DNA from 2 places in the Nocardioides terrisoli genome. Region 1 is predicted to be linked to the other one. Evidence: predicted binding sites of a transcription regulator. Region 1 holds the regulator's gene; the other holds the start of a gene.
The links. The regulator LexA, encoded in region 1, represses DNA repair genes until DNA is damaged. The targets are predictions, from matches to a motif close to TCGAACANNTGTTCGA.
Positions count from the first base shown of each region.

Region 2: a site for LexA is predicted at 2,595-2,610, ahead of Q9R13_RS20140 (SAV_6107 family HEPN domain-containing protein). Genes of this name have one in related genera too.

Region 1 is NZ_CP134227.1:1,688,098-1,692,588, reverse strand. Features, by position in the region: gene Q9R13_RS08060 (S53 family peptidase) at 1-927, opposite strand, end outside; gene lexA (transcriptional repressor LexA) at 1,106-1,891, opposite strand; gene Q9R13_RS08050 (hypothetical protein) at 2,008-2,595, opposite strand; gene Q9R13_RS08045 (helix-turn-helix transcriptional regulator) at 2,740-3,420, opposite strand; gene Q9R13_RS08040 (LysM peptidoglycan-binding domain-containing protein) at 3,660-4,076, shown strand; gene Q9R13_RS08035 (lysoplasmalogenase) at 4,226-4,491, opposite strand, start outside.
Region 2 is NZ_CP134227.1:4,213,048-4,217,538, forward strand. Features, by position in the region: gene Q9R13_RS20120 (MFS transporter) at 1-79, opposite strand, end outside; gene Q9R13_RS20125 (phytoene desaturase family protein) at 121-1,422, opposite strand; gene Q9R13_RS20130 (ArsC/Spx/MgsR family protein) at 1,650-1,997, opposite strand; gene Q9R13_RS20135 (YbaK/EbsC family protein) at 2,029-2,526, opposite strand; gene Q9R13_RS20140 (SAV_6107 family HEPN domain-containing protein) at 2,703-3,176, shown strand; gene Q9R13_RS20145 (methyltransferase) at 3,214-3,972, shown strand; gene Q9R13_RS20150 (DUF3040 domain-containing protein) at 4,152-4,491, shown strand, end outside.

The DNA.
Region 1 (4,491 bases):
CCGGTTGTAGGTGCCCGGCGGGACGATCTGGCTGAAGTGGCCCTTGATGCTCGGCAGGCCGTGCTTCGCGCTGTAGGTCTCCACGTCGGACACGATGGTCGGCGATGCGTAGGCGTCGATGACACCGATCGTGACACCCGAGCCGTCGTTGCCGCTGCTGATCGCGCCGCTCATGCCGTAGGCGCCCTGCAACTGCTTGCCGGCATAGCCGCACGGCGCGAACGCGTAGTCGGGCGTCGCCGGCAGCACGGTGCCGTCCGGGGTCGGCGTGTTGTCGACCGTCTTCTCGCCCCAGTAGGACGAGCATGGCTGCGCGTTCACGAACACCGGCGGCGGGGGAGCCGCCTTGTGCTGGATCGCAAGCGTCTGCGACTCGTCGAGACCGATCACCGCCTCGACGTGGGTGAGCGTGGACGGGATGCTCAGCGCGGTGGTGTTGCTGCGCACTGTCTGGCCCTGCACCTTGTACTCCGCGAAGGAGGTCTTGAACGCCGAGGCCGCCTGGCTGGCGGTGCCGGTCGCCTCGACGTACTTGCGGTTGCCGGGGACCGAGGTCACCTTGAAGCCCTGACCCTTCAGCCAGGACTCCACCGCGTTCACGGTGCTGGTGTTGGGCGAGAACTGCTGGTGGAACTGGGCGGGCGTGAGGAACTTGCCGTAGTCGGGACTGCCGGGGGTGGAGACCGACTCGGCGAGCTTCTGGGCGGCGTCACCGCCACGCCAGTCGAGGTAGACGCGGAAGTCGACAGGCTGCGAGCCGGGCGTGCTGCCGACCCTGTGCTGGGCCTTCGCCCAGGCCGGGGTGCTGCCGGGCAGGGTGCTTCGGCCGTTGCTGGCGGCCTGGGCCGGGCTGAGCAGGCCGGTAGTGGCGGCTGCGAGAGCTGCCGCCGCCGCGATCGCGGCGACGGACGGGGCAATTCTTGTCACAGGGGTTCTCCCTTTCCGAGAAATGTGGCCGTCCGAGCAACGGCCACAGGAAAAACTACCCCTATGTGACCCCGAGCACATCCCCTCGCCGCGATCGAGTTCTCAGGAGGACTTCAGCCGGTCGCGGACGTGACGCCGTAGCGGGGCACGCGTCGCTGGAGGCCGGCCAGGAGGGCACCTAGACCCGGCGGAGTACGGCGGTCACCTTGCCGAGAATGGTGGCGTGGGTGCCGTCGATCGGATCATAGGCGTCGTTGTGGGGGAGCAGCCAGACCTTGCCGGACTTGCGCTGGAAGGTCTTCACGGTGGCCTCGCCATCGAGCATCGCGGCCACGATGTCGCCGTTCTCCGCCGTCTGGGCCTGGCGGACCACCACGTAGTCGCCGTGGCAGATCGCTGCGCCGACCATCGAGTCGCCGGAGACCTCGAGCAGGAAGAGGGTGCCCTCGCCGACCAGTGACTTGGGCAGCGGGAAGACCTCCTCGACCTGCTCCTCGGCGAGGATCGGCACACCCGCGGCGATCCGGCCGACCAGCGGGACGTACTGAGCGCCGGGCACCGCGTCGCCGATCCCGGTCGGGTCGAAGCTCTCGTCGCCGGAGTCGGCGTGGGAGATCGCGCGACGGGCGGCCATCAGCTCGGGGATGAACACCTCCAGCGCCCGCGGACGGTTGGGGTCGCGCTTGATGAAGCCCTTCTTCTCCAGCACGCGCAGCTGGTGAGCGACGCTGGAGGAGCTGGCCAGGCCCACCGTGTCGCCGATCTCGCGGATGCTCGGCGGGTAGCCGCGGCGCTCGATCGACTCGCGAAGCGTGTTCAGGATGCGTTGCTGCCGAGGGGTGAGTCCGGTCGCGTCGGGCGCCGCGTCGGGCAGCGCGGTGACGGTTGCGTGTCGCTCCTTGGTGGCGTCCTTGTCGCCCTTGGCGCTGCGTGCGGGGCGCTTCGTGGTGCTCTTGGTGGCCATGGGTCAGACCGTAGACCGATTCCGGGCGGGGTTCAAACATGTGTTCGAACGGCGTGTCGGGTCACGCTCGGGGCCGTGGGCACCGAGCCATGCGTCGACGCGGCTCCTGCGGTCGGTCAGGCTGCTGCTGGACCGGTCGCCGGCCGGCGGCTCACTGCGACCACGGACGCGTGCGGGTCGGACGGCGCGTGCTCGGGACGGTCGGTGGAGACAGGCTCCGCGGGTTCGGCGCGGCCGCCGAGCACGACCCCCATGTCCAGTCCGTACGTCGTGGTGCCCCCGGGGCGGGACTCCCCGTGCTGCATCTCCCCGATCGAGGGACCGGACATCCCGGTGTCGACGGCGCGGACCTCGCCCTGCGCCAGGACCGACAGCGCGTCGGAACCGGCGAAGAGGTTCTCCTGGCGGCTCCGGTCGAGCCGGGAGAGTCGGCGGCGCCACTGCGACCACTCGGAGAACGAGCGCGCTCTGGCGACCCGAGTCGCCTCGCGGAACAGCCCGTCGGCTGCGTCGAAGGCGAGCTCGAGGTGGTGGTACGCCGTCTGGCGTACCGGCAGTGGGGCCTCCAGGCGGACAAGGAGGTCCAGCTCGGCCCGGCACCGCTCGACGCGAACCAGCGCTTCGTCGACGCGGGCGACCAGGTCCTCGGTGACGCCGGGCTGCGCGGCGCGGTCGTGCCTCCAGCGGCGGGCGAGCCTGCTCATCGAAGGCCGGCCTTCGTCTGACGCACCACGCGCTCGCCGCTCCTGAGTCGATGGTGCTGTGCGATCGAGACGATCATCATGTCCGCGTTCCCTTCCCCTTCTTTTCTACAAGGCTGGTAGTGGAAAAGAAAGGGACCTTCGTCCTCACCCCGGCTCGATCTCCGGCTCGATCTCGGCGATGCACAGTGAGGGCTCGACGAACGGGAGCAGCCGGCCGGTCCGCATCGGTGCCCGCATCTTCTCCAGCGCGCCCTGCATCAGGCCGAGATGGACCGAGCAGACGACGTCGGGCCGGTCGGCGGCGACCTCCCGGAAGGGACAGTGCTCCAGTCGGATCTGGTTGCCGTCGCTGCGCCGTGGAGCGAAGCCGACGTCGTCGAGGAGCGCGGTCAGCTGGTTGACCGCATCCTCGGCGGCAGTCTCACGATGGGGCGGTGGTTCCTCCGCGAGGTAGCTTCCCCAGGCCCTGCCTGCGTCCCGGGATGCCGCGGACGGATCGGCGTGGGTGTTCGCGACGAACCCGGCCAGGATCTCGGCGAGCAGTCGGTAGTTGCGCTGATCCTCGTCGATGTCGGTTGTGGGAAGCGCGGCGTACGTCGCCCGCGGCCGGCCGCGCCGGCCCTCCGTGCGGACCGACCGCTCGACGAGCTCGTCCGCAACGAGGTGGTCGAGGTGGAACCGCACGGTGTTGGCGTGCAGGTCGAGCATCCTCGAGATCGCCTGCACGTCCAAGGCGTCGGGCGCGTCGCGGAGCGCGGCCAGCACCTCCGCGCGGCTGGTGCCACGCTGGCCCCGGTGGGCGCCGCCGGTCGTGGGACGGCTCATCTCCCCAGTTTGCCACCAGTGGTCTTGGAGAAAAGATTCGCGACACGCCGTTCGAACATATGTTCTTGCCCGGTTCGAACAGGTGATCTAACCTCGTACATGTGTTCGATCGAACGTCTGATCGACTGGGCCCGGCGAAACTGTCGGTTGCCGCCGATAGACATCGACCAGAACACAGAAGAGGGGTCGCGAACTCCGTCCGGCCACGAGGGCCGGGCACTTCCCTGGAGGTGGACCGAATGAGCACGATGACGATTTCCCCGATCCGTACGGTGAGGCCGGTGCGGCCGCTGCACGTGATCACCGATGCGCCGGTGCGGCGACCGGTGGCTCGCGTCGAGACCCGGTCGGCGCTGCGGCTGACCCGCCGCGGTCGGGCGGTGTTCCTGGTCGCGTTCCTCGCTCTGCTGGTGACCCTGATGGTCGCCTTCGGCGGGCTGGCCACCGCCACCCATGACTCCGGGACGCCCGACCCGGTGCGGATCGTCGAGATCGGTCCGGGCGACACCCTCTACGGGCTGGCCGGGTCGATCGCAGCCCCGGGGCACGTGCGGGACATGGTGTCGCACATCGAGCAGCTCAACTCGCTGTCCGGTCCGGAGCTCCAGGTCGGTCAGCGGCTGGCGCTCCCGCTGGACTCGGGCGCCACGAACTGACGCCGGCCACGGCTGGCTGAGGAGACGTACCGGCCACGGGACTTCGACCCCCCGGCAGGCTGGTCCTTGGGGAAGGCGGGGGCGAACCGATGCGCTCGGTTCGCCCCCGACGCTTGTCGAGACGCCCTGGTGGGCCGGATCGGTGGAGGTCAGCCAGCGAGCGCCGCGCCCTTGCTGAGCAGCAGCTGTCCGGCCGTGTAGGTCGCCATCACCACCGACTCGAGGCGAGGCGGTGGGTTCTTGACCAGGAACCTGCCCGCGCCGAGAACGGTGTCGGAGCCGACGAACAGCGCCGCGCCCGCCAACGTCAGCCGCCTCGAGCGAGCCGGCAGGGTCGGGTCGAGATGGCCGGCGTGCGCGAGCATGCCGGCGAGCAGCGCGGTGTAGCCGAGCACGGCCGGCCCGAGCGCCTTCT
Region 2 (4,491 bases), 1.7 Mb from region 1:
TGCGGATCAGCAGACCGAGTCCGAGGATGCGACGTACGACGGCGTTGCGGCCGAGGTCGGCGTACGTCTGGAGGCCCATGGTCGCATCCCACCACGGCAGAACCCGGCTGACGACCGATTTCAGGCGGGCCCGAGGCGCTGGGCGACCAGAGCGGCCGAGAGGCCGACCGAGGGGAGACCGGCGCCGAGCCGCGAGTGCGCCCCCGCGAGGAACACCCCGCCGATCGGGGTGTCCGGACCGAGCCGGCGCATCAGGCTGGCCCGGCCCTGCCAGAGCACGCCGGCGGGGGATCCGTGCCACTGCTCCACCAGTTGCCGGGGGGACAGATCGACGCGGACCTCGACCTGGTCGCGGATCCGGATCCGGTTGCGCTGCAGGACGTTGACCAGGTCCTCGGCGATCCGGCCCCGCCCGAGCAGGGTCCAGGCGTGGGCGCCGTCCGGGGCGCGTCCGGTCGTGCGCAGCACCAGCATCGGGTCTCCGTGCAGCACCACCTCGGCGGGCAGGTCCGGGACCTCCCCGGACAGGCCCAGGTGGCACAGCACCGGCGGGATGGCCGGCATGGTCCGCTCGACGTACAGCGCGAGGACCGGTAGCCGGCGCGGGTCGATCGCCACGACCACGACGTCGGCCTCGACCGGGCCCGCGTGGGTGCGTACGGCGACCACGCGCTCCTGCTCGACCACGAGGTCGGTGACCGTCGTGCCGGTCAGGACGGTGACCCCACGGGTCCGGAGCCGGTCGGCGAGGACGTCGGTGAGCTGGCCGATCCCGCCGGGCACGGTCCAGGCGCCGAACTTCTGCTCCAGGTAGGACCACATCGCCTGCCAGGCGGGGACGTCGCGAGCTTGGTGGCCCTCGAGAAGACTCCTGTGCAGCGCCACCGAGCGCAGCCGCTCGTCGCGGAGCGACCGGTGCACGTGGCGCTGCAGGGTCAGCCTCGAGGACAGCAGGTCGCGGGACTCCTTGCTGGCCTGCGCGTCGGACCACGGCCGCTCGAACAGGTCGCGACGGAGGGCCTCCCAGACCTCACCGAGGCGGTCGACGTACTCGACCCACTCACCTGCCGGTCCGTCGCCGAGCGCGTCGGTGACCGCGTGCAGCTGCGCGGCCCGGCCGCTGGGAAGGTCGAGCTCGGTGCCGTCCTCGAACCGGTGCTGGGCGACCGGGCTGACCGGCACCAGGTCGACCTCCTTCTCCACGGCGCGACCCGACTTGCGGAAGAGGTCCCGGACGACGGCGGGAAGGAGCGTCGTGGTCGGCCCGGAGTCCCAGCAGAAGCCGTCCTGCTCGACGAGGCCCAACGCGCCACCGAGTCCGGGGGAGGCCTCGAGAAGCGTCACCCCATGACCGAGCTTCGCGAGCCGGGCAGCGCTCGCCATCCCGCCGAACCCACCGCCCACAACCACCACGTCGGCCACGCCGTCAGCCCCCTGCGGGCGCGGAGGCGGACAGCAGCAGGTCCGGAAGGGCGGTCACCCGCCCGAGCGTAGTGCGGCCCGCGTGGCCGGGTGCGGGCGGCCGCGTCACCCGTGGAGAGAAAGTTCGTCGGCCGGAGCAACCTTTCCGAGACCTGGCGCGTCAGTCATGGTGCGGGGCGCGGATCCCCACGGGGGAGGGTCCGCGCCCCGCGACGGCGTCGCGGGGCTCAGCCGATGAAGCGGGCGAGGGTCTCCTCGTCGCGTGCGACCGCCGTGGTGCCGTCGTCGGCGGTGATGATGGGTCGCTGGATCGTGGCGGGGTCGGCCGCCATCGCGGCCAGCCACTCCTCGCGGTGCTCGGGGTCCCGGGGAAGGACGATGCCCGCCGCCGCGGTCTCCTTGGGCCGCGCGATGTCCCAGGGCTGCAGCCCCATCCGGTCCAGCACCTCGGCCAGCTCGGCGACCGTGGGCGGGTCGTCGAGGTAGCGGCGCTCGGTGTAGCTGATGCCGGCCTCGTCGAGTGCCGCCTTCGCGGTTCGGCACTTGCTGCACGCCGGGTTGATCCAGATCTCCATGCTTGCTCCTCGGTGGGCGGTCGGCGGCCGGTCAGTTGACGGTGATCTCCGTGGCGCCGGTCATCGCCTGCAGCTCGTCGTACGTCGAGCGGAACACGGCCGCCGGGTGCCCGGCAGCTGCCCAGACCACGTCGTACTGACGCAGGGTGGGGTCCAGGAAGGTGCGCACCGGCCGGGGGTGGCCGATCGGCGAGACTCCGCCGATGACCTGCCCGGTGTGCTCACGGACGAACGCGGCGCTGGCTCTGCGCAGACTGCCCCATCCCTGCTCGGCGGCGACCTTCTCGGTGTCGACGCGGTGCGCACCCGAGGTGAGGATCAGCACCGGCTCGTCGGCACCGGACCCGTCCGTCGCGGCGAAGAGCAGGCTGTTCGCGATGGCGCCGACCTCGCAGCCGAGGGCATCTGCAGCGAGCTGGGCGGTGTGCACCGAGTCGGGCAGCACGACGATGCGTCCCTCCTCGACCGGGCGTCCCTCCACCTCCTCGAGTCGGGCGCGGAAGTTCGTGATCGACGGGTGCTCGGCCATGGGGGTGAGCCTAGCGACGGGGTCGCCCTTGACCGACTGTCCCCGGGAAGGTGTAACGTCTGCCTTGTTCGAACATCTGTTCGAACAGGTCCCCGGCGAGGGACGACCTCGACCCCCGCCCCTCGCCGGGGCCACCGGCTGGGGTCGCCGGATCCGTAGCTTCGAAGGGAGAGACCGTGTACACCCAGGGCGACGAGCAGCAGGCGACACGACGACACGACGGCCACGAGGACAGGTGGGCCCGCCCGCTCTACCTGCCCGCGGCGACCCATGCCTATCTCGAGCGCGCGGCGACCTCGTTGCGTGAGGCGATCACCTCGGCCGACGTCCCCGAGCGCTATGCGTTGGCCCACGTCGCCGCGCTGCGCGCCACGGCTGCGCTGCTGGCGGCCCGGGCGCAGCCGGTCGTTGCGGGTCGACGGCGGCAGACCAACGCGTGGGTGCTGCTGGCCGAGGTCGCCCCGGAGCTCGCCGAGTGGGCGACCTTCTTCGCGGCCGGTGCCCCGAAGCGCGCCGCGGCGGAGGCGGGATCCAGGCGCGCCGTCAGCGCACGCGAGGCAGATGACCTGGTCCGCGACGCGGACCGCTTCCTGGCCCTCGTCGAGACCATGCTCGGTCTGACCACCCATCTGCCCATCCAGGTCGCCTGACCCGGCGGGCCACCGGGCCGAGCCCTAGTCTGTGGGCATGGTGCCCACGGAGCCCTCCGCCGATCGGCCGATCGAGCGCCCGCTCGCGCGCCGAAGCGCGGTGCGCAGCGCGGTGGTCTGGGAGGCGCTGCGCTCCAGCGTCGCGCTGGCCACCCCCGGCCAGGCAGTGGTGGACCTCGGTGGTGGCACCGGCGGCTTCGCCGTACGCATCGCCGAGCTCGGGCACCAGGTCACGGTCGTCGATCCGAGTCCAGACGCGTTGGCCGCCGCGGCGAGGCGGGCCGAGGAGGCCGGCGTCACCGATCGTGTGGTGGGTCGACAGGGCGACGTCGCCGATCTGGCCGAGCTCGTCGGAGCCGCCTCGGCCGACCTGGTGCTGTGCCACGGCGTGCTCGGCCTGCTCGACGACGCGGCGGGGGCGCTGTCCACGGTGGCCTCGGTGGTGCGTCCGGGCGGGACGCTCAGCCTGCTGGTCGGACAACGGCATGCCGCGGTGCTGGCCCGAGCGATGGCCGGCCACTTCGGCCAGGCCCGAGAGCTGCTCGCCGGTGTCGACCGCGCGTCGGGGGAGCGCCGGTTCACCGCCGACGAGTGCACGACGCTGCTGGTCGACGCCGGCTTCACCGTCGATGCGGTGCATGGCGTGCGCGTGTTCGCCGACCTGGTCCCCTCGACCCTCCTCGATCTCGAGCCGGGTGCGGCCGAGGCCCTGCTCGATCTCGAGCGCGACGTCGCCGAGCGTCCGGAGTTCCGCACCCTGGCCACGCAACTGCACCTGCTCTGCAGCAAGCGCTGACGCTGTGCTGACCCACTCCTGATCGCGCCGCGACGGCTGGTCGGGAGGCATGTCGCGGACCGACGGCATGTTCGACCATCGATTGCGCGGACGTGGCTACCGCAGCGGCGATTGCGCGCCTAGACTGGGAGGACAGGCAGTCATCGAGCCAGTGAGTCATCGAGCCAGTGGAGGAAGTCGTGCCGCTCTCGGAAGAGGAGTTGCGTCTGCTGGAGCAGATGGAACGCGCCCTCGCGGCCGAGGACCCGAAGTTCGTCTCCGCGCTCCAGGGCCGCACCCTCGAGCGCACCGCGCGGATCCGCGCCCTCGCCGCTGGCGTGGTGTTCCTCGGCGGGGTCGCTCTGCTCCTCGGCGGCGTGATGCTGCCCAAGCCCTGGGTCGGCATCCTCGGCTTCGTGGTGATGCTGGCCTCCGCGACGCTCGGCCTGAGTGCGTGGCGCGGCCGGCACGCACCGCACGAGCCCCCCGTCCCCGACCACCCCTTCGACATCGGCGATGACCATCACCACGGTGGCCGCC